DNA from 2 places in the Streptomyces sp. NPDC090994 genome. Region 1 is predicted to be linked to the other one. Evidence: riboswitches for the same ligand, from Rfam matches in the RefSeq annotation. Region 1 holds a riboswitch; the other holds the start of a gene.
The links. Region 1 has a riboswitch for glycine ahead of gcvP (aminomethyl-transferring glycine dehydrogenase). Riboswitches for the same ligand answer to the same signal wherever they lie in the genome.
Positions count from the first base shown of each region.

Region 2: linked by a shared signal. The riboswitch ahead of gcvT (glycine cleavage system aminomethyltransferase GcvT) and the one ahead of gcvP (aminomethyl-transferring glycine dehydrogenase) in region 1 are both predicted to bind glycine.

Region 1 is NZ_JBIVWS010000026.1:4,480-18,635, reverse strand. It holds gene ACIQR3_RS33185 (hypothetical protein) at 1-292, shown strand, start outside; gene ACIQR3_RS33180 (DUF5999 family protein) at 646-852, shown strand; gene ACIQR3_RS33175 (carbohydrate ABC transporter permease) at 861-1,625, opposite strand; gene ACIQR3_RS33170 (carbohydrate ABC transporter permease) at 1,688-2,686, opposite strand; gene ACIQR3_RS33165 (extracellular solute-binding protein) at 2,693-3,985, opposite strand; gene gcvP (aminomethyl-transferring glycine dehydrogenase) at 4,227-7,112, opposite strand; glycine riboswitch at 7,293-7,387, opposite strand; gene ACIQR3_RS33155 (PRC-barrel domain-containing protein) at 7,514-7,888, shown strand; gene ACIQR3_RS33150 (DNA polymerase IV) at 8,302-9,717, opposite strand; gene ACIQR3_RS33145 (MerR family transcriptional regulator) at 9,779-10,462, opposite strand; gene ACIQR3_RS33140 (bifunctional nuclease family protein) at 10,623-11,096, opposite strand; gene ACIQR3_RS33135 (MerR family transcriptional regulator) at 11,255-11,989, opposite strand; gene ACIQR3_RS33130 (FHA domain-containing protein) at 12,032-12,967, opposite strand; gene ACIQR3_RS33125 (DUF881 domain-containing protein) at 13,029-13,877, opposite strand; gene ACIQR3_RS33120 (small basic family protein) at 13,883-14,156, opposite strand, start outside.
Region 2 is NZ_JBIVWS010000021.1:109,402-123,557, reverse strand. It holds gene glyA (serine hydroxymethyltransferase) at 1-104, opposite strand, end outside; gene gcvH (glycine cleavage system protein GcvH) at 117-497, opposite strand; gene gcvT (glycine cleavage system aminomethyltransferase GcvT) at 617-1,735, opposite strand; glycine riboswitch at 1,903-1,997, opposite strand; gene ACIQR3_RS31135 (AAA family ATPase) at 2,177-2,845, shown strand; gene ACIQR3_RS31130 (enhanced serine sensitivity protein SseB) at 2,899-3,666, shown strand; gene ACIQR3_RS31125 (enhanced serine sensitivity protein SseB C-terminal domain-containing protein) at 3,962-4,759, shown strand; gene ACIQR3_RS31120 (ABC transporter permease) at 5,069-6,076, shown strand; gene ACIQR3_RS31115 (ABC transporter substrate-binding protein) at 6,147-7,937, shown strand; gene ACIQR3_RS31110 (ABC transporter permease) at 8,047-9,045, shown strand; gene ACIQR3_RS31105 (ABC transporter ATP-binding protein) at 9,042-10,139, shown strand; gene ACIQR3_RS31100 (ABC transporter ATP-binding protein) at 10,163-11,371, shown strand; gene ACIQR3_RS31095 (trimeric intracellular cation channel family protein) at 11,470-12,129, shown strand; gene ACIQR3_RS31090 (thioesterase family protein) at 12,187-13,047, shown strand; gene ACIQR3_RS31085 (TetR family transcriptional regulator) at 13,141-13,767, opposite strand; gene ACIQR3_RS31080 (hypothetical protein) at 13,884-14,048, shown strand; gene ACIQR3_RS31075 (DUF4190 domain-containing protein) at 14,087-14,156, shown strand, end outside.

The sequences.
Region 1 (14,156 bases):
GGGCCCCTACGTCACCGCGACCGAACGCGCGCTGCGCCAGGCCGAGTCGGTGGCCCAGCCGTTCCAGCCGCGGCTGCTGTCGGTGCCCGGCCTGTACATGCTCACCCTGTGGCTGCACGGCGACCACACGGCCGACGCCGCCGTCGGCCACCCGGACGCCGGCGACCTGCTGGTGCCGCTGGCGCCGGCCCCGCCCGGCATCGCGGCGCACCGGCCGCACCGGGTCGCGGACCTGCTCCCGGTCCTGACCCACCGGGCCACACCGACGCCCCTGCTCCGCTCCCCCGCCTGAACCCCACAGAGACCGAACCCCACAGAGACCGAACCCCACGTGACCCCGCCGCCCGGCGACAGGGCGGCGGGGTCACCCGCGCTCGCACGAACCGGCACCCACCCCGACCGGCTCCTCCAGGCCCCGTGAACCGGCCACACGGACACCGCAGTTGGACTGAACCGTCCGGGCGGGTGACGCGTCCTCAACCTGTGAGAGGCGGTGCCGCGAAATACCTGCGGATCGACGTCCGTGGGGCAACACTGGGTCCGGACCGACGTATGCAACGGGGGGCGGCCATGAACCACGTGTCACGCCGCGGAACAGAGACGACAGCACACCCACCCATCACTCCGGAGCGAAAGAACCCCGCCATGTGCCAGCACCAGCCACCGTGTCCGTCAGCCGACTCCGCCGACCGGGAATCCGCGCGTCTCGTGGCGCACCACCCGGAGCAGGGCTGGAGCCTGCTGTGCAACGGTGTCCTCTTCTTCGAGGACACCGGCGAACTCCTGCCGGACGGCCGGATCATCGCCCCGCACCGCCCGCTCGGTGCCGGCCAGGTGATGACGGCCGCCTGACCGCCCCGTCACCCCTTCGTGGCCCCGGCCGTGAGCCCGCCGACGAGCTGCCGCTCGGCCACCGAGTAGAAGGCGAGGGCGGGCACCATCGCCAGCACCAGGTAGGCGAAGACCCGGGCGGTGTCCGCGGAGTACTGGCCCTGGAACTGCTGGACGCCGATCGGGATGGTCCACCAGGTGGAGTCGGTGAAGACCAGCAGCGGCAGGAAGAAGTTGTTCCAGCTGGTGACCACGGCCAGTACGGACACCGTCCCCAGCGCCGGCCGGGCCATCGGCAGCAGCACCCGCCAGAAGAAGCCGAACGGCCCGCAGCCGTCCAGCGTGGCCGCCTCCTCCAGCTCACCGGGGATCTCCCGGAAGAAGCCGCGCAGGATGATGATGGTCATCGGCAGCCCGAAGGCGGCCTGGGGCAGGATCACGCCGAGCGGGTTGTCCAGCAGGCCCATCGAGCGCAGCAGCAGGAACAGCGGCAGCGCCGCCACCGCGAAGGGGAACATCAGCCCCATCGTGAACAGCGTGAACAGCGCCTCCCGGCCGCGGAAGGCGAACCGGGCGAAGGAGAACGCGGCGAGCGCGGAGACCGCGACCACGAGGACGGTGGTCGCCACGGCGATCAGCGTGCTGTTGCCGACCAGCCGCCAGAAGGATCCCGAGCCGAGGATGTCCGTGTAGTTGGAGAACACCCACGGGCTCGGCAGCCCCACCGGGTTGTCGGAGAGCTGGTCCGAGGACTTGAACCCGGACAGCACGGCGTACAGCAGCGGTACGGCCATGACGGCGCCGACGAGGGTCAGGGCGAGGTGCAGGGGCAGGGTCCGCCCCCGGGACTTGGCGCTCACTTGCCGTCTCCCCTCATGGTCGTGGTGGCCCCCTGGAGGTCGCGCCGCAGCACGAACCGCTGGTAGGCGAGGGCGAAGACGAGGCTGATGCCGAACATGACCACGCTGATCGCGCTGGCGTAGCCGACCTGGTACCGCTTGAACCCGAACTGGAACATGGTCACGGCCATGGTCTCGGAGTGGTGGTCGGGTCCGCCCTGGGTGACCACCCACACCAGGTCGAACAGCTGGATGGCGCCGATGACGGACAGGAACACGCTGATGCGCAGGGTGGGCGCCAGCAGCGGCAGGGTGACGTTGCGGAAGCGCTGCCAGGCGCCCGCCCCGTCGATGAGCGCGGCCTCCGTCAACTCCTTCGGGATGGACTGGAGTCCGGCCAGGTAGAGCATCATGTGGAAGCCGAAGTACTTCCACGTCATGACGAGGAAGAGGGTCGCCATCACCATCGACGGGTCGGCGAACCACTCCCCGCCGACACCGCCCAGGCCGACGCCGCCCAGCACCCGGTCGGCGAGCCCGTCGTCCGGCGCGAAGATCATGCCGAACAGCACGCCGGTGATGGCCTCGGACAGCACGTACGGGGCGAAGAACAGCATCCGGTACACCGCCCGGCCGCGCATCCGCTGGTTCAGCAGGACCGCCATGGCCAGCGCGAACGGCAGTTGCAGCGCCAGGGAGAGGACCACCAGGACCAGGCAGCGCCACAGGTCGCCGAGGAAGACCGGGTCGTCGAAGAGGCGGGTGAAGTTGTCGGTGCCGATGTAGTCCGAGGGCATGCCGAAGCCGCCCCACCTGAAGAAGGCGGCGTACAGCGCGAACAGGATCGGCAGCACGACGAGGACCAGGAACAGCACCAGGGCGGGCACTTGGAAGCCGACCGCGGTGAGCCAGTGCGTGATGCGGCGCCGGGTCCGCCCCCGGGCCGCGGCGGCCGGCGGGGGCGGCAGGTCGGCACCGGGGCCGGTCCGCTCGTCCGGCAGGAACGTGGAGGTCATCGGTGGTTACTGCTCTTCCTTCGCGACCTTGGTGATCGACTCGGCGACCTGCTGGGGGGACTTGGAGCCGGCGATGAGCGCGGCGACGCTGTCGTTGACCTCCTGCCCGACGGCGGGCGCGTAGGCCTGGTCGAGGTAGAGCTGGAAGCCGGTGGCCCCCTTCAACTGCTGCTGTACGGCCTTCAGGTCGGCGTCGGTCAGCGCGCTCTCGGCGGCCGGGACCACGGGCAGGACACCGGTCTTGGCGACCAGTTCCCGGTCGGTGGCCTCGGAGGCGAAGAACTTCAGGAAGTCGACGGCCGCCTGCGGGGCGTCCCTGCGCAGGGCGTGCCCGTTGGCCCCGCCGAACACCTCGGTGAGGGCGCCCTTGCCGCCCTCGACCGCCGGGAACGGGAAGAAACCGAGGTCGTCCCCGAGCCCCTTGCCCGAGTCCGCCTGCACCACCGGTGCCCACTGGCCCATCAGCTCCATCGCCGCCTTGCCGTTGCCGACGGCGGCGGCCTGCCCGTTGGGGGCGGAGTACGCGGCCCCGAGGAAGCCCTTCTGGAACGGCTGGAGCGCGGCCAGTTCCTTCAGGTGCTGCCCGGCCTGGACGAACGCGGCCCCGGTGAAGTCCTTGTCGTCGGCGGCCTTCTGCACGGCCTCGGCACCGCCGACCCGCATCGCGAGGTAGGCCCAGTAGTACATGCCGGGCCACTTCTCCTTGCCGGCCAGGGCGATGGGCGTGATGTTCTCCGACTTCAGCGCGCGTACGGCGTCCAGGAAGCCGCTCCAGGTGGTGGGCGGAGCGCTGATGCCGGCCTTCTTGAAGAGCGCCTTGTTGTACCAGAAGCCGACCATGCCGCTGTCGAACGGGATGCCGTAGAGCCGGTCGTCGATCAGGTACGGCTCCTTCGCGACCGGGAGCATGCCGTCGGACCACTCCTTGGTGCGGTCGGTGAGGTCCTCGACGAGCCCCGCGTCGACCTGCTGCTTGAGGACACCGCCGCCCCAGGTGTGGAAGATGTCCGGGAGCTTCCCGGAGGCGATGAGCGCCGTCATCTTCGACTTGTAGGCGTCGTTCTCCAGCTGGACGATCTTTATCTTGACGTTGGGGTTCTGTGCCTCGAACTTCTTGGCGAGGGCCGCCCAGACGTCCTTCGTCGGCTGGGTCGTGGAGATGTTCCACCACTCGATGGTGGTGGTCCCGGACGCCCCTTCGTCCGAGTCACCGCCGCAACCGCTCAGTACCGTCATGCCCAGACCGGCCGCGGCCGAGGCCGCCAGGAACCCGCGGCGGGACAGTGCCGGGTCGCCCATGATGCGCTCCTTGAGTGCGAAAGTTTCGGAGAAAATCCAGAAAGCTGCGTTGCTGCCGCACCCTAGAGACCGCGCGTAATCGGTGGCAACCCCTCGTACACAACGAATCTGTCCTCGCCGGATCCCGACCGCCTCCTGAGGCCGAAACATTCGACTCATACCGCGAACCTTTTACGGCTCCCCGGTGTGACGGAAACAGAAAGGGCCCCGCCGGTCGGCGGGGCCCTTCCTCGTGTCCTGCTCAGTCCTCGTACGCCTCCAGCGGCGGGCAGGAGCAGACCAGGTTCCGGTCACCGAAGGCCTGGTCGATGCGGCGCACCGGCGGCCAGTACTTGTCGGCGGCCGACACCCCGGCCGGGAAGACGGCCTCCTCGCGGGCGTACGCGTGCTCCCACTCGCCGGCGAGCGCGGCGGCGGTGTGCGGGGCGCCCCGCAGCGGGTTGTCGTCCGCGGGCCACTCGCCCGAGCCGACCTTCTCGATCTCCGCACGGATGGCGATCATCGCGTCGCAAAAACGGTCCAGTTCGGTCAGGTCCTCGGACTCGGTCGGCTCGATCATCAGCGTCCCGGCCACCGGGAACGACATCGTCGGCGCGTGGAAGCCGTAGTCGATCAGCCGCTTGGCGACGTCGTCGACGCTCACGCCGGTCGCCTTGGTCAGCGGGCGCAGGTCGATGATGCACTCGTGCGCGACCAGCCCGTCCGGCCCCGTGTACAGCACCGGGTAGTGCGGCTCCAGGCGCTTGGCGACGTAGTTGGCGGACAGCACCGCCACCTGCGTGGCCCGCTTGAGCCCCTCACCGCCCATCAGACGGACGTACGCCCAGGAGATGGGCAGAATGCCCGCCGAGCCCCAGGGCGCCGCCGAGATGGGCCCCACGCCCGTCTGCGGGCCCGCCGCGGGCTGGAGCGGGTGGTTGGGCAGGTACGGCGCGAGGTGCTCCCGCACGCCCACCGGGCCGACGCCGGGACCGCCGCCGCCGTGCGGGATGCAGAACGTCTTGTGCAGGTTCAGGTGGGAGACGTCGCCGCCGAAGTGGCCCGGCCGGGCGAGCCCGACCAGGGCGTTGAGGTTGGCGCCGTCCACGTACACCTGGCCGCCCGCGTCGTGCACGGCCGCGCAGATGTCCGCGACGTGCGCCTCGAAGACGCCGTGCGTGGACGGGTAGGTGATCATCAGCACCGCCAGCTCCTCGCGGTGCTGCTCGATCTTGGCCCGCAGGTCCTCGACGTCGATCTCGCCGTCCTCGGCGGTCTTGACGACGACGACCTTCATCCCGGCCATGACGGCGCTGGCGGCGTTGGTGCCGTGCGCGGAGGACGGGATCAGACAGACGGTCCGCTGCTCGTCGCCGTTGGCCCGGTGGTATCCGCGTACGGCGAGCAGGCCGGCCAGCTCGCCCTGCGACCCGGCGTTGGGCTGGAGCGAGACCTTGTCGTACCCGGTGACCTCGGCCAGCCGCTCCTCCAGCTCCCGGATGAGCGTGAGGTAGCCCTGCGCCTGCTCGGCGGGGGCGAAGGGGTGCAGCTGCCCGAACTCGGGCCAGGTCACCGGCTCCATCTCGGTGGTCGCGTTGAGCTTCATGGTGCAGGAGCCCAGCGGGATCATGCCGCGGTCCAGCGCGTAGTCCCGGTCGGCCAGCCGGCGCAGGTAGCGCAGCATCGCGGTCTCGGAACGGTGCTGGTGGAAGACGGGGTGGGTCAGGAAGTCGTCGGTGCGCAGCAGCCCCTCGGGCAGCGCGTCCCCGGTCGCCGCGTCCAGCGCCTCGATGTCGCCCTCGGCCCCGAACGCGTTCCACACTCCGCCGATCTGCGCGCGCGTGGTCGTCTCGTCGCAGACCATGGAGACGTGGTCGGCGTCGACGAGCCGCAGGTTGACCCCGTTCTGCCGGGCCGCGGCCACGATCTCGACGGCCCGCCCGGGCACCCGCGCCGTGACCGTGTCGAAGTAGTCGCCGTGGACGATCTCGACACCGCTCGCCGCGAGCCCCGCGGCGAGGACGGCGGCGTACCGGTGGGTGCGCCGGGCGATGCCGCGCAGCCCCTCGGGGCCGTGGTACACGGCGTACATCCCGGCCATCACGGCGAGCAGCACCTGCGCGGTGCAGATGTTGCTGGTGGCCTTCTCGCGGCGGATGTGCTGCTCGCGGGTCTGCAGCGCCAGCCGGTAGGCCCGGTTCCCGTCGGCGTCCACGGAGACGCCCACCAGCCGCCCGGGCAGGCTGCGCGCCATCTTCTCCTGAACGGCCAGGTAGCCGGCGTGCGGCCCGCCGAAGCCCATCGGCACCCCGAACCGCTGGGTCGTGCCCACCGCGATGTCGGCGCCCAGCTCACCGGGCGACTTCAGCAGCGTCAGCGCGAGCAGATCGGCGGCGACGGTGACCAGCGCGCCCAGCTCGTGCGCCCGGTCGATCACCGGCTTGATGTCGCGTACGGCACCGGAGGCGCCCGGGTACTGGATCAGCACGCCGTTGATCTCCCGCTCCGCGACCTGAGCCGGGATGCCGTCGGTGAGGTCGGCGACCACCACCTCGACGCCGGTCGGTTCGGCCCGCGTGCGGATCACGGCGATGGTCTGCGGCAGCGCGTCCGCGTCGACCAGGAACAGCCCCTTCTTGTTCTTCCCCATCCGCCGCGACAGCGCCATCGCCTCGGCGGCGGCCGTGCCCTCGTCGAGCAGCGAGGCCCCGGAGGTCGGCAGCCCGGTCAGCTCGGCCACCATCGTCTGGAAGTTGAGCAGCGCCTCCAGGCGCCCCTGCGAGATCTCCGGCTGGTACGGCGTGTACGCGGTGTACCAGGCCGGGTTCTCCATGACGTTGCGCAGAATCACGGGCGGCGTGAACGTGCCGTGGTACCCGAGCCCGATCATCGAGTCGAGCACCTGGTTGCGGTCGGCCAGCGAGCGCAGTTCGGCCAGCACCTCGGCCTCCGTGCGCGCCCGGGGCAGGTCGAGGGCGCCGGCGCTCTTGATCACGTCCGGCACGGCGGCGGCCGTCAGCTCGTCGAGCGAGCCGTACCCGACCTGGGCGAGCATCTTGGCCCGGGCCTCGTGGTCGGGACCGATGTGGCGCTGCTCGAACGGCGTTCCCTGTTCGAGCTCGGAGAGCGGAGTGCGGTGGGCTGTCATTGTGCGGAGGCCTCCTGGTCTGACGCGACCTGCGAGGGGCACCACGGCACGGGTGCCCCGACGGCCTCCCCCTCTGTCATCTCGACCTGAGAGCTTCACCGGGATCCTGTCGGGCCGTCCCGGCTTTCACCGTCGGTGAGAGCGGAAGCCGTCGACACCCGCCCTGCTTTCCAGAGTGACCTCGTCCGTGCGGTACGTGGGCCTGAGAGATTCCGGGGAGGATTTGCTCCTTCGGCGCCTCCGAGGTATCCGGAGGACTCTCCCGCACGGGGTCAGCAGCCGTTCGTCAGCCTACCAGCGAGGCCCACGCACGGTCTTTCGAGTGGCCGCCCGTCCGAATGTGCTCTTTTGTAGTGCTTACGGATGATGTACCGGATGGTTGGCGACCACCTGGAGGGCCCGTGCGTACCGACATCGACCCGCGCAACCTGATCGGCCGCAAGGCGTTCGACCGCAACGGCACGAGGATCGGCACCGTCGACGAGGTCTACCTCGATGACGCCACCGGCGTACCCGAATGGGCGGCCATACGCACCGGCCTCTTCGGCCGGGACGCGTTCGTCCCCCTGGAGCCCAGCGAACTGGTCGACGGCACGCTGCGGGTGCCGTTCGACCGCGCGCTCATCAAGGAAGCCCCCGACTTCGGCGTCGGCCGCCACCTCTCCCCGGAGCAGGAACTCCAGCTCTACCACCACTACGGCCTCGACACCGCAGCCCCGTCCCCCCTGCCCGACCGCGACTTCGGCAAGCTGGCGGGCCAGGAGGAGCCGACCTGAGGCGTACGGGTACGGGGCGCGCCCGGCACCGCTGAGCCGCCGGACGGCCACCTCAGACCACCCGCCCGGCCCGTGCTGGAAATCAGCGACGACGAGTGGCGCCGCTGCTCCGGAATCAACGCGCTCGCGAGGTCCGCCCCACCTGCCTCAGCACCTCGCCCCCTTCACCGGCGTCCACGGCGCGCGCCGCCGACCCGACCAACACCAACCGCGTCCCGCGCCAACCTGCACCACCCCGCACCACCGGCACCATCCCGCACCACTGGCACCATCGCGCACCACCGGCACCACATCGCACCACCGACACCACCGGCACCACTGGCACCACTGGCACCCCGCCGCACCACCGGCACCACGAGCACCATCGGCACCACCCGCACCGGCCGACAGGCCCACCGCGCCCACCCCGGCCGTCACCCCGCACCCGCCGGCCCCACCGCGTCCACCGGACCGGCGGCGGCCGAGGGTCTTCGCTCCACCAACGGCAGCGGATCCGCCGGCTCCAGCTCCGGATCGTCGGTCCGGAAGGTCCGCACCCGCCCCGGCCGGGTCGACAACGGCGTCTCGAACCGCACCGTGACCCGCCCCAGACCACTTCCCTGCACCCACCCGTGCCCGTACACGGCGTGCCGCACGTCGTGCCCCGACGGCCAGCGGCGCTCGGCGGGCGGGAGGTCAGGCTCGGCGGTCCCGCCCCGGTCGGCCTCCTCGGCCGGCGCCGACGGCTGATCCGGCTCCTCCGCCCCCGCCCGCTCCCCGGCCGCCTGTGCGAACAGGTCCTCCTGCGTGTAGTCGGCCAGCCCGGTGACCCCCACGCCGAGCAGCCGCACCCCGCCGGTGGTGTCCACGGCCTCCAACAGCCGCGCCGCCGCCTCCGCGACCACCGCCGGGTCGTCCGTGGGCCCCCGCAGCGTCTCGGACCGGGTCAGGGTGGAGAAGTCGTAGCGCCGCACCTTCAGCACGATGGTGCGCCCGGACAGCCCCGCCTCGCGCAGCCGCCGCACACACCGGCCGGCCAGCCGCCGCACCTCCAGACCGACCCGGGTGCGGTCATGGATGTCCACGTCGTAGGTGTCCTCCACCGACACCGACTTGGCCTCCCGCTCGGCCACCACGGGCCGCTCGTCGTGCGCCAGCGCCATCGCGTACAGCGCGTGTCCGTGCGCCTTGCCCAGCAGCCGGACCAGCTCGTCCTCGCCCGCCTCGGCAAGTTCCCCGACCGTGGTCATGCCGGCCCGCCGCAGGTGGTCGCCGGTCGCCGGGCCCACGCCGGGCAGGATCCGCACGGACTTCGGCGCGAGCAGGTCCCGCTCGGTGCCGGGCTCGATCAGCACCAGCCCGTCGGGCTTGGCGTCCTCGGAGGCGATCTTGGCGAGCATCTTGGACGCGGCCAGCCCCACCGAGCCCGTGAGCCCGGTGACGGCCCGGATGTCCGCCCGCAGCCGCGCGCCGGTCAGCCGCGCCGAGTCCGCGTCCCAGGCGGCCCCGCCGGCCTCCAGGTCCACGAACGCCTCGTCCAGGCTCAGCGGCTCCACCAGCGGCGACAGCGCCCGCAGCAGCCCCATCACCTGCTCGCTGACCGCGCGGTACAGCTGGAAGCGCGGCACCAGGTAGGCGGCGTTGGGCGCGAGCCGCCGGGCCTGGGACATGGGCATCGCCGAGTGGACGCCGTGGACCCGGGCCTCGTAGGAGGCCGTGGCCACCACGCCACGCGGGCCCAGCCCGCCCACCACGACGGCTTTCCCGCGCAGGCTCGGCTTCGACGCCTGCTCCACCGAGGCGTAGAAGGCGTCCATGTCGAGATGCAGGATCGTGGGCGCGGTTCTCACATCTCCGATGCTGCCCTACGCCACTGACAACGGCCCCGCCCCCGGTACGCCCGGCGTGGGGTCAGACCGCCCGGTTGCGCCGCCGGGCCAGCTCGTCCGCCGGGTTGTGGCCGACGAGGGTCTCGCCCGTGTCCACCCGCTCCCCGTGCAGCTGCGACAGGGCGGCCTCCACGTCCCGCCACACCACGCCGACGGCAATCCCGAAGATCCCCTGGCCGCCCTGGAGCAGCGCGTGCACCTCGTCGGGCGAGGTGCACTCGTAGACCGTGGCGCCGTCGCTCATCAGCGTCATCCGCTCCAGGTCGCGAAAACCGCTCTCCCTGAGGTGCTGAACCGTGGTCCGGATGTTCTGCAGCGACACGCCGGTGTCGAGGAACCGCTTGACGATCTTCAGGACGACCACGTCACGGAAGCTGTACAGACGCTGCGTCCCGGACCCGTGGGCCGGCCGCACACTCGGTTCGACGAGTCCGGTACGGGCCCAGTAGTCGAGCTGCCGGTAGGTGATACCGGCGGCCGCGCAGGCCGTGGGCCCCCGGTAACCGATCTGCTCGGACGCCATGGACGCCGCCCCTTCGCCGCTCGGCACCGCCGCGGGCCGCCGCGGGGCGTGGCCGGCCGTACCGCCGGGCTGCGGGCATCCTCCACCCGGACGAATCCGAGAACTCTCGGGAGGGTACGGAGCGCTCGCCCCGAGACCGCGTGCAGGAGCACGCCCCACCGTACCGTCGCCGCTGCTTCTCACGCCGACCTCCGTCCTTGACCTGCCTCCTCGAAGGTAGGCAGTCACCAAGGGTGCGTCAACGATCGCCACACTCGGCACGCCGAGTGATAATCACCCTAAGAGTGGTTTGCCGTGCCCTCTCATGGGGAAAGGCTAGCCGAATGTCCTTTTCGGACGGCTGTCACTGATTGCTGCTGCCGAAGTCCTCCGGCGAAATCTGGTCGAGGAACTCGCGGAACTTCTCCACCTCGTCCTCCTGCTCGTCCGGGATCGCGATACCGGCGTCGTCCAGCACCGTGTCACTGCCGAAGATCGGCGTCCCGGTGCGCAGCGCCAGCGCTATGGCGTCCGACGGCCGGGCGCTCACCTCGACTCCGCTGGCGAAGACCAGCTCGGCGTAGAAGACACCTTCCCGCAGGTCGGTGATGCGCACTTCGGTGAGCTCCTGGCCGACGGCTTCCAGCACGTCCTTGAACAGGTCGTGGGTCAGCGGCCGTGCGGGAGCCATGCCCTGCTGGGCGAAGGCGATCGCCGTCGCCTCCCCGGGACCGATCCAGATGGGGAGGTAACGGTCTCCTCCCACTTCACGCAGCAGCACGATCGGTTGGTTGGAGGGCATCTCGACCCGGACACCTACGACATCGAGCTCGTTCACACAGCAACCCTAGGCCGTGCCCGGGACGTTTGGGTAGTCGGGCCGGGAACGGGTGACCGATCCAGGTCCTCCACAGGGCGGTCCCGGCCCCTCCTCGGGCCGATCCATGCCCCCCGCAGGGCAGTCCTGGCCCCTCCTCGGGCCGATCCGGTCCCGCCTCAGGGCAGCCGTACCCCGAGAGCGGTCTGCACCAGCGCCGCGTGCAGCTTGACCGCGAGCCCCGCCAGCTCCTTGGTACGGGCCTCCGCGTGCGCCCTGGTCTGCGGGTTCCGGTGGCGCTTGAGCGGGGCCACCACTTGGTCCACCAGCCCGGCCTCCCGGTCGGCGGCGGCCTTCATCACCCTCAGGTGCCGCGGTTCGATCCCGGACCGTCCCAGCTCCACCACGAGAGTGGCCACGGTCACCGCCTCCGCGTCATAGGCCCCGTCGGGCAGCGGCGCGATCAGCCCGTACGCCTCCCACTCGTCGAGCTGCCGTTCCTCTATGCCGGCGGCGGCGAGCAGTTCCTCCCGCCCGATCCGGGCCGCCGTCGCCCCGGCGGTGGGCTCCGGCGCCGCCTCACCGTCGCGCTGCCGCCCCAGCGTGGGCAGCGGCACGGCCTCCCCGCGCTCCATGGCGTCCAGGTGCTCGCGGATCACCTTGAGCGGCAGATAGTGGTCCCGCTGCATCCGCAGGACGTGCCCGAGCCGCTCGACATCACGGGCGCTGAACTTGCGGTATCCCGCGGGCGTCCGCCGCGGCTCCACGAGCCCTTCCGACTCCAGGAAACGGATCTTCGAGATCGTGATGTCGGGGAACTCGTCGCGCAGCACGTTCAGCACCGCGCCGATGCTCATCAGTCCGTCCGTGGCGGTGGTGCCGTGACCGGCACCACCGCTCGGTGTTTGCAGCATGGCCCTTCCCTGGGGATCTCCCCGGACGGAGCCCGGGGCGGCTCAGTAGCCCCGCTGGCTCGCGTAGAAGACCAGCCGGTACTTGCCGATCTGCACCTCGTCACCGTTGGACAGGGCGACCTCGTCGATCCGCTCCCGGTTGACGTACGTACCGTTGAGGCTGCCCACGTCGGCAACCGTGAACGACCCGTCCTGCTGCCGGCGGAACTCCACGTGCCGGCGGGAGACGGTCACGTCGTCCAGGAAGATGTCGCTCTGCGGGTGCCGCCCGGCCGTGGTCAGCTCCCCGTCCAGCAGGAACCGGCTGCCCGAGTTCGGACCCCGGCGCACGACCAGCAGCGCCGAGCCCAGCGGCAGCGCCTCCACGGCGGCCTGCGCCTCCGGGGAGAGCGTCGGCATCTGGGTCTGTCCGGTGACCTCGGCGTCGTAGGCCTCCAGGCCGGAGATCGAGATCGTGGACGTCGTCTCCGAGGGACGCTCCGGGTGCGCCCCGGCCCGCAGCGGCGCGCCGCAGTTGGAGCAGAAGCGGCTGTTCTCCGCGTTGCGGTTACCGCACCTCGTACACACCAGGGCCGACATGGACGGATCCTCCTGCGGCGGCTGTCCCGCCGGGGTGTTGGACGCGTACGGACCGGGGCCGAACCCTGAACCCGTACTTGAGGTCGACGGTTGCCCGAAACCTATGCCGCCGGACTGTGCAGGGTCAACAGACGGCGCGCCCTGACCACCCACCTGGTCGCGGAACAGCGGACGCTGACCCTCCGCGTCGGGCTGCGCGCGATGGCGAGCGGTCGCGTTCTCGCCGCTCTCTCGCGCGCTCTTGCCGAACAACTTCGCAAACAACTTCACGGGCGATTCCCCTTGACCGAAACAGACCCGCCCGTGGGGCAGGACGAACCCTGACTGAACGTACTGGCCGACCCGGACATCCTGACAACGTCCGTCTCCACCAGACAGTTTCCACCACGCACCACCCATTCGGTGCGCCGACCCCCCGCAACCTCATGCCCCCGCCGGACAGCGCCCATGCGCCCCCGGTTCACTCGGAGGACGACCGAGCGTAGTCAGGCTGCTTCGCCGCTCGCAAGGCGTCCACGACGATCTCGCTCGACCGCTCAACAGTAGCGGTGGCCTGTTCCTTCTCCAGAGTCTGCACCACTCCCCCAGGGATGTTGAGCGCGGGTTCGAGGTCCTGCGGCTTGCCGATGACCTTGAAACGATAGGGCGCGTCGATCTTGTTCCCGTCGACGCTCACTCCGTCACCGGAGTCCGTCAGATAGGTACCGGCGACGACCCGTACCCCGTTGACCTGGATCGCCTCCGCGCCGGCGGCGCGCAGTTCCTGGATCGCGTCGAGCAGCATGTCCGCCTCGACCGTCCCCCTCGTGTCCGCGATCGTCATCGTGATGCCCGGCCCCTGCGCGGCCACCGTGCCCGCCAGGACGCCGAGTTGCCGCTCCTTCTCGATCGTCTGCTTGCGGGCCTCCTCGGCTTGGTCGGAGCTGTTCTCCAGCTCGTCGCGCTGCTCCTCGAGGCCCTGCTTCTCGTCCTGAAGACGTTGCGTACGGTCATCGAGTTCATCGAGGATGCGGACAAGATCTTCCTGCCGGGCGCCGCGCAGCGCGCTGTCCCCGTCGCTGTTGGACGCCACCTGAACGGCCAGGCCGAAACCGAGGCCGAACAGCAGCAGGGCGACGATCAGTTGAGCCCGGGTCACCCGGGGCGGCCACAGCCCCTGCACCAGTCGCTGCCGCCCGGTCAGTCCGGGCTCCTGCCGTGCCGCGGGTCCCTGCTCCGCGCTCGGCCGAGGGACCGGCGCCACCTCCTGCGGCAATGCGGCACGGAGCCGGCTCCCGGCCTTCCCCTGCTGCTCGTCGTCGGCGGTCATCGGCCTCACGCCCGGAAGACGTGCCGGCGGATCGCCGCGGCGTTGGAGAAGATCCGGATGCCGAGGACGACCACGACACCGGTGGACAGCTGGGCGCCGACGCCCAACTTGTCGCCCAGGAAGACGATCAGCGCGGCCACGACCACGTTCGACAGGAACGACACCACGAAGACCTTGTCGTCGAAGATGCCGTCGAGCATGGCCCGCAGACCGCCGAACACGGCGTCCAGCGCCGCGACCACGGCGATCGGCAGATAAGGCTCGACGGCGGCCGGAACC
Region 2 (14,156 bases), on a different contig from region 1:
GAGGCGATCATCTCCAGGGTGGACTGCTGGCGGCGCAGCTCGGCGTCGACGGCGGCGGCGACGTCGGGGTCGAGTTCGTGCAGCGGGGTGTTCAGGAGGGTCATCGCGAGGGCTCCTCAGCCGGCCGAGTAGGCGGTGTACTCGTCGGCGGAGAGCAGGTCGGCCGGCTCCTCGGCGACGCGCACCCTGAACAGCCAGCCGCCCTCGAAGGGCGCGGAGTTCACCAGCGACGGGTCGTCGACGACGTCCTCGTTGACCTCGGTGACCTCGCCGGAGACGGGGGAGTACAGGTCGGAGACCGACTTGGTCGACTCCAGCTCGCCGCAGGTCTCGCCCGCGGTCACGGTGGCACCGGTCTCGGGGAGCTGGACGAAGACGACGTCACCGAGGGCGTTGGCCGCGTGCTCCGTGATGCCGACCGTCGCGACGCCGTCCTCGGCGGCCGACAGCCACTCGTGCTCCTTGCTGTAGCGGAGCTGCTGGGGGTTGTTGCTCATGGCTGAATTCTCCCGTAAGTGGTGGAGTGGCGGTGAATGAGGGGATGCCGGAAGGCAGGCGTGCTCGCCTCCGGCGCTGGTCGCTGACTTCTGGACTTCTCGACCGCTGACGCGGTCGCCTACTTCTCGCGCCGGTAGAACGGCAGCGCCACGACCTCGTACGGCTCGTGGCTGCCGCGGATGTCCACGCCGACCCCGGGCGTCCCCGGCGCCGCGTGCGCCGCGTCGACGTACGCCATCGCGATCGGCCTGCCCAGCGTGGGGGAGGGGGCGCCGGAGGTGACCTCGCCGATCACCCGGCCGCCGGCGACCACCGCGTACCCGGCGCGCGGGACCCGGCGGCCCTCGGCGACCAGGCCGACCAAGACGCGCGGGGGGCTGTCCTGGGCGCGGGAGGCGGCCTCGGCCAGCGCCGTGCGGCCCACGAAGTCGCCGTCCTTCTCGAACTTCACCACCCGGCCGAGCCCGGCGTCGAAGGGCGTCAGCGCGGTGGTCAGCTCGTGCCCGTACAGCGGCATGCCCGCCTCCAGGCGGAGCGTGTCCCGGCAGGACAGGCCGCACGGCACCAGACCGGCGGACGCGCCCGCCTCGGTCAGCGCCCGCCACAGCCGCTCCGCGCCGTCCGGGGCGACGAACAGCTCGAAGCCGTCCTCGCCGGTGTAGCCGGTGCGCGCGATCAGGGCGGGCACGCCGGCGACGGTGCCCGGCAGGCCGGCGTAGTACTTCAGCCCGTCCAGGTCGGCGTCGGTCAGCGCGGCGAGGATGCCCGCCGACTCCGGCCCCTGCACGGCGAGCAGCGCGTAGGCGTCGCGGTCGTCACGGACCTCGGCGTCGAAGCCGGCCGCCCGCTCGGTGAGCGCGTCCAGCACCACCTGGGCGTTGGAGGCGTTGGCGACGACCAGGTACGTGTCGTCGGCCGTCCGGTAGACGATCAGGTCGTCCAGGATGCCGCCGTCCGCCCGGCAGATCATGGTGTAGCGGGCGCGGCCCGGCCGCACGGTGCCGATGCTGCCGACCAGCGCGAAGTCCAGCAGCGCGGCTGCCTGGGGGCCGGTGACCGTGATCTCGCCCATGTGCGAGAGGTCGAAGAGCCCGGCCCGGGTGCGTACGGCGGTGTGCTCGTCGCGCTCGGAGCCGTAGCGCAGCGGCATGTCCCAGCCGGCGAAGTCGGTCATGGTCGCGCCGAGCGCGCGGTGCACCGCGTCGAGCGCGGTGCGGCGGGGCAGGGTACTGCTCATCGGTCGTCTCCCAGGGCAGGACGGCACGGGCGAGGAAGGCCCTCCCCATCTGTCATCGGTACCTGAGAGGTTCGCCGTGACCACGCCTGTCACCGGAGTACCGGTCGTGGTCAGGACTTGCACCTTGGGTGGGGCCGCCCGGAGGGCGGCCCGCTTTTCAGATGTGCCTCGCCCGCGCGGTGACGGGGCCTGAGAGATTCAAGGGAGGAACTTGCTCCTTCGGCGCCCCGGCGACGGCCGGGGACTCTCCCGCGCGGATTCAAACGGCCGGTATGCAGTTGGCGCGGCCACAGTAGCACCGCCCCCGGTGCCGCCCCCGGCGCCGCCTTTGTGACCGGCTTGTGGCGCGAAGCGAACGAAATCGCGAGACCGCGGCATTACCTTCTCTTTACACTCGACGGGGATGGAACACGTGAACCGCCCCAGGGGAGGACGATCACGGTGAACAGGACCACGGCATACGCCACGACCTCGGGAGTCGCGCTGCCCGAGCAGCACACGGCCCCGGCCCGGGAGGCGTGCGCCGCACGGCCCGCACCCGTCGTCCGCGACCTGCGGGACCGGGCGGGCCGCAGCCCGCACGCCCTGCTCTTCGGCCCGAAGGACCTCGTCGCGGTCACCGGCCTGCCCGGCAGCGGCAAGTCCACGCTGATGGAGCGGACCGTGCGCGGGACCCGCATCGACTCGCAGGACACCCGCGACCGCTGGGAGCGGCGCATGCCCCGCTTCCTGCCGTACGCGGTCTACCGCCCCCTCGTCCGGATCGCCCACTACGCCGGGCTGCGCCGCGCCCTGCGCTCCGGCGAGGGCGTCGTCGTGCACGACTGCGGCACCCAGACCTGGGTGCGCCGCTGGCTGGCCCGCGAGGCCCGGCGGCGCGGCGGCACCCTGCACCTGCTGCTGCTCGACGTCGACGCCGAGCAGGCGCTCCAGGGCCAGCGCGAGCGCGGCCGGGGCGTGTCCCGGTACGCGTTCCTGCGCCACCGCGCGGCCACCCGCCGGCTGCTGAGCGCGGCCCAGCGGGGCGAGCTGCCGCCCGGCTGCGGCGCCGCCGTCCTGCTCGACCGCGCGGCGGCCGACACCCTGCGCCGGATCGGCTTCACCGGCTGACCGGTAGCCTTTTCAGCCACACCAGCGGTTCCCCACAGGCGGTAGGCAAGCAGATGGACTTCCCGGCGCAGGCGCACCCTCACCCGCACGGCGGATGGCCCGGCAACGAACTGGAGGAGGTGCTCTCCGCCGCCCTCGGCGTGCCGGGCGCCGGCGGCCGGATAGTCGAGGTCCTCGGCCGCAGCTTCGTCTGGGTCCCGCTGCCCAACGGCGGCGGCCCGCACAGCGGCCCCCTGGACCTGCCCACGCTGGAGATCCAGGGCCAGGCGTACGTCCCGGTGTTCAGCTCCGAGGAGCAGTTCCGCCAGGTCGTCGGCGCGCACATGGCGTACACCATCGCCCCCGCCGTGGAGTTCGCCCGCGGACTGCCCCCGCAGGTCGGCATCGCCGTCAACCCGGACGGGGTCGTCGGCATCCCGCTGCCGCCGCCCGCCGTGGCCGAGCTGTGCCGCGCCGGACGCGGCCCGCTGGACGGCCCCGCCGGCGGCGGCCGGGTCCGGCTGTTCGAGCCCGACTGGCAGGACGACCCGGTGGACTTCCTCTCCGCGGCCTCCGCCGAGTTCGCCGCGACCGGCGTGGTCCGTACCGCCCGCCGCTGCCTGGCCGCCATCGAGACCGCCGACCCGGTCATGTTCGTCGGCGTCGAACTCACCCACTGGGAGGGCGACGCCCGCGCCGTCCCGCTGGACGCCCTCGGCCGCGCCCTGGGCCGCGTCCCGGTCAAGTGGCCGGTCAACCTGGTCCTCCTGGAGGCCGCCCAGGACCCGGTCTGCGACTGGCTGCGCGACCGCGTGCGGCCCTTCTACCAAGGGGACTTGTGAGCCCCGCGCGGCACAGCGCCCCTTGAGGCGCACGGGGCCGCACCGGCCTGCGGCTCCGCCGCGTGGGCGCGACGAGCCGCGACGCGCCCGCACCCGCCCCGGCACGAGTACTCCCGAGCTGCCCCGGCACGAGCACCCCCGAGCTGCCCCGGTACGAGCACCCCCGAGCTGCCCCGGCACGAGCACCCCCGGGCTGCCCCGGCACGAGTACTCCCGAGCTGGAGGGCGCCCGGCAACCGCGAAGCGACTTAAGCTTGGACCCCACCACGCACGCTTCCCGAAGGGTCGGTAAAACGTGAGCGCGAGCGGTACCGCCGCAGCCGGGCAGGTCGAGCACATGCTGCGCCAGGTGACGCCCGGCCGCTACGACGCCTACGAGTCACTGCTGCGCGCCCTCGCGGCCCCCGATTCCGGCCAGGTCTGGATGCTGCTCTGGCACGGCCAGGCGGGCTCCCCGGACGCCCAGTACGGGAACATGGAGGTCGACGGCCACGGCTACGCGCCCTGCGTCACCTCCGCCCAGGAGCTGTCCGCCAGCGGCTGGAACCGGTCCTACGAGGTGGTCGACGGGCTGGAGGTCGCCCGCGCCCTGTTCCCCGACCGCTTCGGCCTCTGGCTCAACCCGCACGCCCCCGGCGGCGGCGTCGGCATCCCCTGGCTCGACCTGCGCCGCATCGCCACCGGCCTGGACCGCCAGCCCGCCGGCCCCCTGCGGCTGTCCGAACCGGCCATCGAGACCCCGCAGTTCTACGCCCTGCTGACGCAGAACGCCCACCGTACCCCGGTCGTCCGCTCGCTGCGCCGCGCCTGGGTGCAGCCGGCGCTCGGGGCGCCGTACCTGGCCATCGGCCTCGACGTGTACGACACCTCGCCGCCGGCCGTCGGCGCGGTGCGCGCGATGATGCAGCAGTCCGTCGGCGCGGTGCCGGACGGGCTGGCGGTGTCGACCGTGGCGATGTCTGACGCGCTGGACCCGGTCGCCATGTGGCTGCGCTCCAATGCCCGTCCGTTCTACGACCGGGAGGCCCACGCGGCCCCCGCCCAGGCGCCCGCGAGCGGGTACGGCTACCCTCCGGCAGGCGGCCGGTACTGACAGCGGAAGATGAGATTCCGCTGAGTAGCGGAGCGATCTCCGCGCGTAGAGCGAAGGGGAACGTCCCCTTCTGTCCCTGGTGCCCCAACTCCTCCATGTCCGCAGGGTGTTACCCGGCGTCCGGATAACGGAAACCCTCAGACAGCATCACGGTTGCGCATCCATTCACCGCCAAGTCTGGCAACAGATCACCCATGCGTTGAAGACTCCCGCACCAGGGGTGTTCGCCCCTGTGTACTACGGACTGATCACGCCGCCACAGCGGCAAGTGCGGGCCGGCTACCGCCGGTTGAGAGGGGTCCCTGCCAGATGACGGCACCATTGCACGAGCCGACCGCCGAAGCGGCCCCGAGCGCTGCCGAGGAGGCGGCGGTCGCCGGCGCCGAGGCCAAGTCGGTACAGGGCCGGTCCCTCGGCCGTATCGCCTGGGAACGCCTGAAGCGGGACAAGCTCGCCCTCGCGGGCGCCGTCGTGGTGCTCTTCCTCGTCGTGGTCGCGCTGCTCGCGCCGGTCATCACGGGCCTGCTCGGGCAGGACCCGAACGAGTACCACGAGGACCTGATCGACCCGCTGTTCGGCACCCCCGTGGGCTCGCTCGGCGGGATCAGCGGCGACCACCTGCTCGGTGTCGAGCCGGTCAACGGCCGCGACATCTTCGCCCGCATCCTCTACGGCGCCCGCATCTCGCTGCTGGTCGGTTTCCTCTCCGCCATCGTGGCCGTCATCCTCGGCACGGTCCTCGGTGTCCTGGCCGGCTTCTTCGGCGGCTGGGTGGACTCCGTCATCAGCCGGGTGATGGACGGCCTGCTGGCCTTCCCGCAGCTGCTCTTCATCATCGCGCTGGTCTCGGTGATGCCCAACGACATGCTGGGCCTGCACGGAACCGGCGTGCGCGTCTTCGTGATGATCCTGGTCATCGGCTTCTTCGGCTGGCCGTACATCGGACGCGTGGTGCGCGGCCAGACGCTCTCGATGCGTGAGCGCGAGTACGTCGAGGCCGCCCGTTCCCTGGGCGCGGGGCAGCTGTACATCCTGTTCAAGGAACTGCTGCCCAACCTGGTCGCGCCGATCATCGTCTACACGACGATGATGATCCCCACCAACATCCTCACCGAGGCGGCCCTCAGCTTCCTGGGCGTGGGTGTCAAGCCGCCCACGGCATCGTGGGGGCAGATGCTGTCGAGCGCGATCGAGTACTACGAGTCGGACCCCATGTACATGGTGGTCCCCGGCGTGGCGATCTTCATCACCGTGCTCGCCTTCAACCTCTTCGGCGACGGCGTGCGTGACGCGCTGGACCCGAAGGGCTCCCGCTGAACACCCGCACGCACAAGCGTCCCGTGGCACCTGCACGGGGTCTCTCATCTAATCCGGAGGATCCGAGATCGTGACTACCCAACGCACCTCAGGGCGGCGTAAGCAGGCTCTGGCCGCTGCCGCAGTGGTCGCCGCGCTGCTGACCACGGCGGCGTGCGGCGGCGGTGACAGCGACGGGGGATCGAAGAACGGCGCGGCCGGCTTCGACGCCGCGAACAACAAGGTCGCCCAGGCGTCGCTGGCCAAGAAGGGCGGCACGCTGAAGTTCGGCGGCGCCCAGGACGCCGACTCCTGGGACACCACGCGCGGCTACTACGGCTTCATGTGGAACTTCTCCCGCTACTACAGCCGTCAGCTCGTCACGAACAAGACGGAGCCGGGTTCGGCGGGCGCCGAGATCACCCCGGACCTCGCCACCTCGACCGCCGAGGTCTCCGACGACGGCAAGACGTACAAGTACACCCTGCGCGACGGCATCACCTGGGAGGACGGCAAGCCGATCACGTCCCAGGACGTCAAGTACGGCATCGAGCGCGTCTGGGCGCAGGACGTGCTGTCCGGCGGTCCGACGTACCTCAAGGAGGTGCTCGACCCCAAGGACGAGTACGAGGGCCCGTACAAGGACAAGTCCAAGGACAAGCTGGGTCTGAAGGCGATCGAGACGCCGGACGACAAGACCATCGTCTTCAAGCTGCCGAAGGCCAACTCGGACTTCGAGGAGATGCTGGCGCTCACCTCCGCCTCCCCGGTCCGCCAGGACAAGGACACCAAGTCCAAGTACGGCCTGCACCCGTTCTCCTCCGGCCCGTACAAGTTCCAGTCCTACACGCCGGGCAAGGAACTCACCCTGGTCCGCAACACGGAGTGGAAGCAGGACTCCGACCCGGTCCGCAAGGCCTACCCGGACAAGATCACCGTCGAGTTCTTCTCCGACGCCAACCAGCTCGACCAGCGCCTGCTCAACGGCGACATCGACCTGGACATCAACCAGACCGGCATGTCTCCCCAGGGCCGTACCACGGCGCTGAAGGAGTACAAGGAGAACCTGGACAACCCGGTCTCCGGCTACATCCGCTACGCGGTGTTCCCGCAGAGCGTGGCGCCGTTCGACAAGCTGGAGTGCCGCAAGGCCGTCATCCTCGGCGCCGACCACGTCTCGCTGCAGACCGCGCGCGGCGGCCCGATCGCCGGCGGTGACATCGGCACCAACATGCTGCCGCCGTCCGTCCCGGGCGCCGAGGGCCAGAAGTACGACCCGTACAAGCTCGCCGGCGACAACAAGAAGGGCAACGTCGAGGAGGCCAAGGCGGCGCTGAAGGCCTGCGGCCAGCCCAACGGCTTCAAGACCACCATCGCGGTCCGCAACAACAAGCCGGTCGAGGTGGCCACCGCCCAGTCGCTCCAGGCGTCGCTGAAGAAGATCGGCATCACCGCCGAGATCGACCAGTACGACGGCTCGCAGACCGCCGGCATCATCGGCAGCCCCTCGAACGTCAAGAAGAAGAACTACGGCATCATCATCATGGGCTGGGGCCCGGACTTCCCGTCCGTCCAGGGCTACGGTCTGCCGCTGTGGGACAGCGACTACATCCTGGAGAGCGGTAACAACAACTACGCGCTCATCAAGGACAAGGAGATCGACGGCCTGTTCGACGACTACGTCGACACGCTGGACGACGCCGGCAAGGCCAAGATCGCCACGGAGATCAACCACAAGGTGATGGAGGGCGCGTACTACCTGCCCTTCGTCTTCGAGAAGTTCGTCAACTGGCGCTCCAGCCGCCTGGCGAACGTGTACACCACCGACGGCTACAGCGGTATGTACGACTTCGTCAACCTCGGCCTGAAGTCCACGAAGTAACCGGTAAACACCCGCCGTACGGCACGAAAGGCAGGTGAAGGCCGGCGCGGCGTGACCGCGGGCCCCGGACAATCTCCGGGGCCCGCGGTACCGCGGCGGGCCGCACGCTGTGCTCGCTTACCTCATCAGGCGGCTGTTCGCCGCCGCAGTGATGCTGGTGGTCATCATCCTGGTGGTCTTCGGCATCTTCTTCCTCGTCCCCAAGTGGGCGGGCGTCGACATCGCCTCGAGCTTCGTGGGCAAGCAGGCCGACCCGGCCGCCGTCGAGGCGGTGCGGCAGAAGCTGGGCCTGAGCGACCCGATCTACTCCCAGGTCTGGGAGTTCTTCAAGGGCATCTTCGTGGGCCGCACCTACGCGGGCGGCGGCGACGTCACCCACTGCGCCGCCCCCTGCTTCGGGTACTCCTTCCGCAGCGAACAGGCCATCTGGCCGGTGCTGACCGACCGCTTCCCGGTGACCCTGGCGCTGGCGCTCGGCGCGGCCGTGCTGTGGCTGATCTTCGGTCTGGCGGCCGGTGTGCTCTCCGCGCTGAAGCGGGGCAGCTTCTGGGACCGCGGCGCGATGGTCGTGGCCCTGGCGGGCGTCTCCCTGCCGGTCTACTTCACCGGCATGGCCAGCCTGGCGGTCTTCGCGTTCGGGCTCGACTGGCTCGACGCCCGGTACGTACCCCTGGCGGACAGCTTCACCGGCTGGTTCGGCGGCCTCATCCTGCCGTGGATCACCCTGGCGTTCCTCTACGCCGCGATGTACGCCCGGATCACCCGCGCCACCATGCTGGAGATCCTCGGCGAGGACTACATCCGCACCGCCCGCGCCAAGGGCCTGCGGGAGCAGACCGTCATCGGCAAGCACGCCATGCGCTCCACGCTGACGCCGATCCTCACCATGCTGGGCATGGACCTCGGCGCCCTCATCGGCGGCGCCATCCTCACCGAGACCACGTTCAACCTGCCCGGTCTCGGCCAGGCGGTGCTGGCCGCCATCCGCAACCAGGACCTGCCCGTCATCCTGGGCGTCACCCTGATCACTTCTCTCGCGGTGCTCATCGCCAACCTCGTGGTGGACGTCCTGTACGCCGTGATCGACCCCCGAGTGAGGCTCGCATGACCGACCTCAGCAAGAGCGGAGCCGCGGTGGGCGAGCCCACCGGCACCTCTCCCGCGCCGACCGCCTTCCTCGAAGTACGCGACCTGAAGGTGCACTTCCCGACCGACGACGGCCTGGTCAAGTCCGTCGACGGGCTCAGCTTCCAGCTGGAGAAGGGCAAGACCCTCGGCATCGTCGGCGAGTCCGGCTCCGGCAAGTCGGTCACCTCGCTGGGCATCATGGGCCTGCACACCGCCGGCCAGTACGGCAAGCGCAAGGCGCAGCTGTCCGGCGAGATCTGGCTCGACGGCACCGAGCTGCTCTCCTCCGACCCGGACGAGGTGCGCAAGCTGCGCGGCCGCCAGATGGCGATGATCTTCCAGGACCCGCTGTCCGCGCTGCACCCGTACTACACGATCGGCCAGCAGATCGTGGAGGCGTACCGCGTCCACCACCCCGTGGACAAGAAGACCGCCAGGCGCCGCGCCGTGGAGATGCTCGACCGGGTCGGCATCCCGCAGCCCGACAAGCGGGTGGACAGCTACCCGCACGAGTTCTCCGGCGGCATGCGCCAGCGCGCGATGATCGCGATGTCGCTGGTCAACAACCCCGAGCTGCTGATCGCCGACGAGCCGACCACCGCCCTGGACGTCACCGTCCAGGCGCAGATCCTGGACCTGATCCGGGACCTGCAGAAGGAGTTCGGCTCCGCGGTCATCATCATCACCCACGACCTGGGCGTCGTCGCCGAACTCGCCGACGACCTGCTGGTGATGTACGGCGGCCGGTGCGTGGAGCGCGGCCCGGCCGAGAAGGTCTTCTACGAGCCCCGCCACCCCTACACCTGGGGCCTGCTCGGCTCGATGCCGCGGCTCGACCGCGAGCAGCAGGAGCGGCTGATCCCGGTCAAGGGCTCGCCGCCCTCGCTCATCAACATCCCGTCCGGCTGCGCCTTCAACCCGCGCTGCCCGTACGCCGACGTGCCCAAGGACGACATCACCCGCACGGTCCGGCCCGAGCTGACCGAGGTCGGCAGCAAGCACTGGGCCGCCTGCCACATGTCGCAGGAGCAGCGGGAGCGTATCTGGACCGAAGAGATTGCGCCGAAGCTGTGAGTGACAAGGCAGAGGACACACCGGTGAGCATCCCCGCGCAGAGCGAAGGCACCGTGATCACCAAGGACGCCGCCCCCGGCGAGGTGCTGCTGAAGGTGAGCGGGCTGGAGAAGCACTTCCCGATCAAGAAGGGGCTGCTCCAGCGGCAGGTCGGCGCGGTGCACGCGGTCGACGGACTCGACTTCGAAGTCCGCTCCGGTGAGACCCTCGGCGTCGTGGGCGAGTCCGGCTGCGGCAAGTCGACCATGGGCCGGCTGATCACCCGGCTGCTGGAACCGACCGCGGGCAAGATCGAGTTCGAGGGCAAGGACATCACCCACCTCGGGGTCGGCGGGATGCGCCCGCTGCGCCGCGATGTGCAGATGATCTTCCAGGACCCGTACTCGTCGCTGAACCCGCGCCACACCATCGGCACCATCGTCAGCGCCCCCTTCAAGCTCCAGGGCGTCGAGCCCGAGGGCGGCGTCAAGAAGGAGGTGCAGCGGCTGCTGTCGGTGGTCGGGCTCAGCCCCGAGCACTACAACCGCTACCCGCACGAGTTCTCCGGCGGCCAGCGCCAGCGCATCGGCATCGCCCGCGCGCTCGCCCTGAAGCCCAAGCTGGTCGTGGCCGACGAGCCGGTCTCCGCGCTGGACGTCTCCATCCAGGCCCAGGTCGTCAACCTGCTCGACGACCTCCAGCAGGAGCTGGGCCTGACGTACGTGATCATCGCGCACGACCTCTCCGTCGTCCGGCACGTCTCGGACCGGATCGCGGTGATGTACCTCGGCAAGATCGTCGAGCTGGCCGACCGCGACCTGCTCTACAAGACGCCGATGCACCCGTACACCAAGGCGCTGATGTCGGCGGTCCCGATCCCGGACCCCGCGCGCCGCGGCGCCCAGAGCGAGCGCATCCTGCTCAAGGGCGACGTGCCCTCGCCGATCTCGCCGCCCAGCGGCTGCCGCTTCCACACCCGGTGCTGGAAGGCGACGGAGGTGTGCAGGACCACCGAGCCGCCGCTGAAGGAGCTGCGGCCGGGACAGCAGGTGGCCTGCCACCACCCGGAGAACTTCGCCGACCAGGCCCCGCAGGACGTCGTCCTGCTCTCCGACGCCAAGGAGGCGGCGGAGCTGGTCTCCGAGGAGGCGCTCGCGGCGTCGGCGGCGACCTCGGCGGCGGTGGCGGCGGAGGTCGCGTCCGAGGCGGCGACGGAAGAGCAGACGGAGAACAAGACCGCCGAGGAGAAGTAGTCCACCGGCTGTGGCGCACGGTTGCCGTCGCGGTCTGCCCAGCGAGCCCCCGCCTTCGTTCGCAAGGCGGGGGCTCGCCCGCGGGTGAGAATGACCGGGTGTACCAGCAACTGTTCACCCCGTCCGTCCAGCACACGCTCGATCTGATCGGCATCTTCGTCTTCGCGATCTCCGGCGCGCTGCTGGCCGTCCGCAAGAACTTCGACGTGTTCGGCATCGCCGTCCTCGCCGAGGTCACCGCGCTCGGCGGCGGACTCTTCCGGGACCTGGTGATCGGCGCCGTACCGCCCGCCGCCTTCACCGACCTGGGGTACTTCGTCACCCCGCTGCTCGCCACCGCGCTGGTCTTCTTCCTCCACCCGCACGTCGAGCGCCTCCAGACCGGCGTCAACGTCTTCGACGCGGCCGGGCTCGGCCTGTTCTGCGTGGCCGGCACCACCAAGGCGTACGACTACGGCCTCGGCCTGACCGCCTCCGCCTGCCTCGGCCTGGCGACCGCGGTCGGCGGCGGCGTGCTGCGGGACGTGCTCGCCAACGAGGTGCCCTCCCTGCTGCGCTGGGACCGCGACCTGTACGCCGTGCCCGCGACCGTCGGCGCCACGATGGCCGCCCTGTGCATCCGCTTCGACGTCCTCACCCCGCTCACCACCACCCTCGCGGTGGTCACCGCGTTCGTGCTGCGGCTGTGCGCGATGCGGTTCCACTGGCGGGCGCCGAGGGCCTGGAACCGGCGGTCGACGGTGCTGGAGGCGGAGTAGCTGCCGCCAGGGCATGCAAAGCTACCGCTTAGTATTCTTCTGCTGTAGCGTGCAGCCATGCCAGAAGCAGCCTCCGCAGCGGCCGCACGGGCCACCCTCGGTGACAGCGAGTTCGACCGGGACACCGCCCTCACCCCGCGCGAACCCGGCGTCTACGCCCTCGACCTCTCCGCCGACTGGACCGTCTTCGGTGTGGTGAACGGCGGTTACCTGCTGGCGGTCCTGGGCCGCGCGCTCGCCGACGCCCTGCCGCACCCCGACCCGTTCACCGTCTCGGCGCACTACCTGACCGCGTCCCGCCCCGGCCCGGCCCTCGTCCGCACCGAGACCATACGCACCGGCCGCACCCTCTCCACCGGCCAGGCGTCCCTCTTCCAGTACGACGAGGAGGGCAACGAGGTCGAACGCATCCGCGTCCTCGCCTCCTACGGCGACCTGGGCACCCTGCCCGACGACGTCCGCACCTCGGCCGAGCCGCCCGCGATGCCGCCGCTCGACCAGTGCCTCGGCCCCCAGGACGGACCCGCGCCGGTCTCCGGCGGCTCGGCCTTCGCCGACCGGCTGCTGCTCAAACTGGACCCGGCGACGCTGGGCTGGGCGCTCGGGCGGCCCTCGGGCAAGGGGGAGATGCGGGCCTGGTTCGCGCTCGCCGACGGCCGCGACGCCGACCCCTTCGCCCTGCTCCTCGCGGTCGACGCGCTGCCGCCGACCGCCTTCGAGATGGGCCTGTCCGGCTGGGTCCCCACGGTCGAACTCACCGTCCACGTACGGTGCCGCCCGGCTCCGGGCCCGCTGCGCGTGTCCGTCACCACCCGCAACCTCGCCGGCGGCTTCCTGGAGGAGGACGCCGAGGTCTGGGACGGCGCGGGCCGGCTGGTGGCGCAGTCGCGGCAGCTGGCGCGGGTGCAGCTCGGCTGATCCGCGCTCGCCGCGCGTCCTCGCCCGCGTCGCGTGTCCGTGCGCGCCGGCGGGGCGGCCGGTGGGGGTGCCGGCGGGGCGGTCGGCGGTGGCTCAGTCCGTCCAGTGCTCCCGGCCGATGCCGATCAGCCGCAGCCGGCGGGAGGCCAGCCGGCGGACGCGTTCGTGTTCCTCGGCCGGGGCCTGCGCCGCGTCCAGGAAGAGGGAGGCGGTGCTCAGCATCTGGTCGACGTAGAGGCCCGCGAGCATCAGCAGGTCGTCGTCGTGCCAGCCCGCCGACTCCGGGTCCGTGGCCAGCTCGGCCTTCACCTCCCCGGCGAACCGGGCGAGCTGCTCCCGTATCGCCTCCCGCACCGGCTGCACCCCGCCGTGGCGTTCGCGGGCGATGAAGCGCACGTGCGAGGGGTGCTCGCGCACATGGCGGGCGATCAGCTCGACGGCGCGGGCGATGCGTTCCTCGCGGTCCCCCTCCGGGGACAGCGTCGTCCGGATCATCGGGTGCAGGCTGCCCAGCGCCTCCTCGACCAGCGCGACGCCGAGGTCGGCCGTGGAGCGGAAGTGCCGGTAGAAGGCGGTCGGCGCCACGCCCACGGCGCGGGTGACCTCACGCAGCCCCAGGCTGCTCAGGCTCTGCTCCTCCAGCAGTTCGAGCGCCGCGTCCAGCAGCGCCTGCCGGGTCCGCTGCTTCTGGGCCTGCCGGACGCCGAGGGTGTGACTCATGCCATGTAGTTAACAACTGTTCTCCAGAATTGGAAAGTCGTCCCGCGCGCTAGACTGGGAACTCAGTGGACAAGTGTTACTACAACCGTTCACCGAATGTTGGGGGAGTCGACCTCATGCTGTTCCTCGTCGCCGCGCTGCTGCTGTTCGGCCTCGTGCTGGGCACCGTCGCCCACGCGCCGCTGGGCCTCTCCGCCGTCGCCGCCGCCGTCATCGCCGTCTGGCTCGGTGTCTTCGCGCTCCGCGAGCGGCACCGCCGCCGGAGCACCTCCGCTCACTGACCCCACCGACCCCCACCGACTCCTGGAGGGAGATCACCATGCGGCTCACCGCACCGGCCACGGCCACCCGCCGCACCGGGTTCCAGGACGCGGACGGCATGGCCGTCG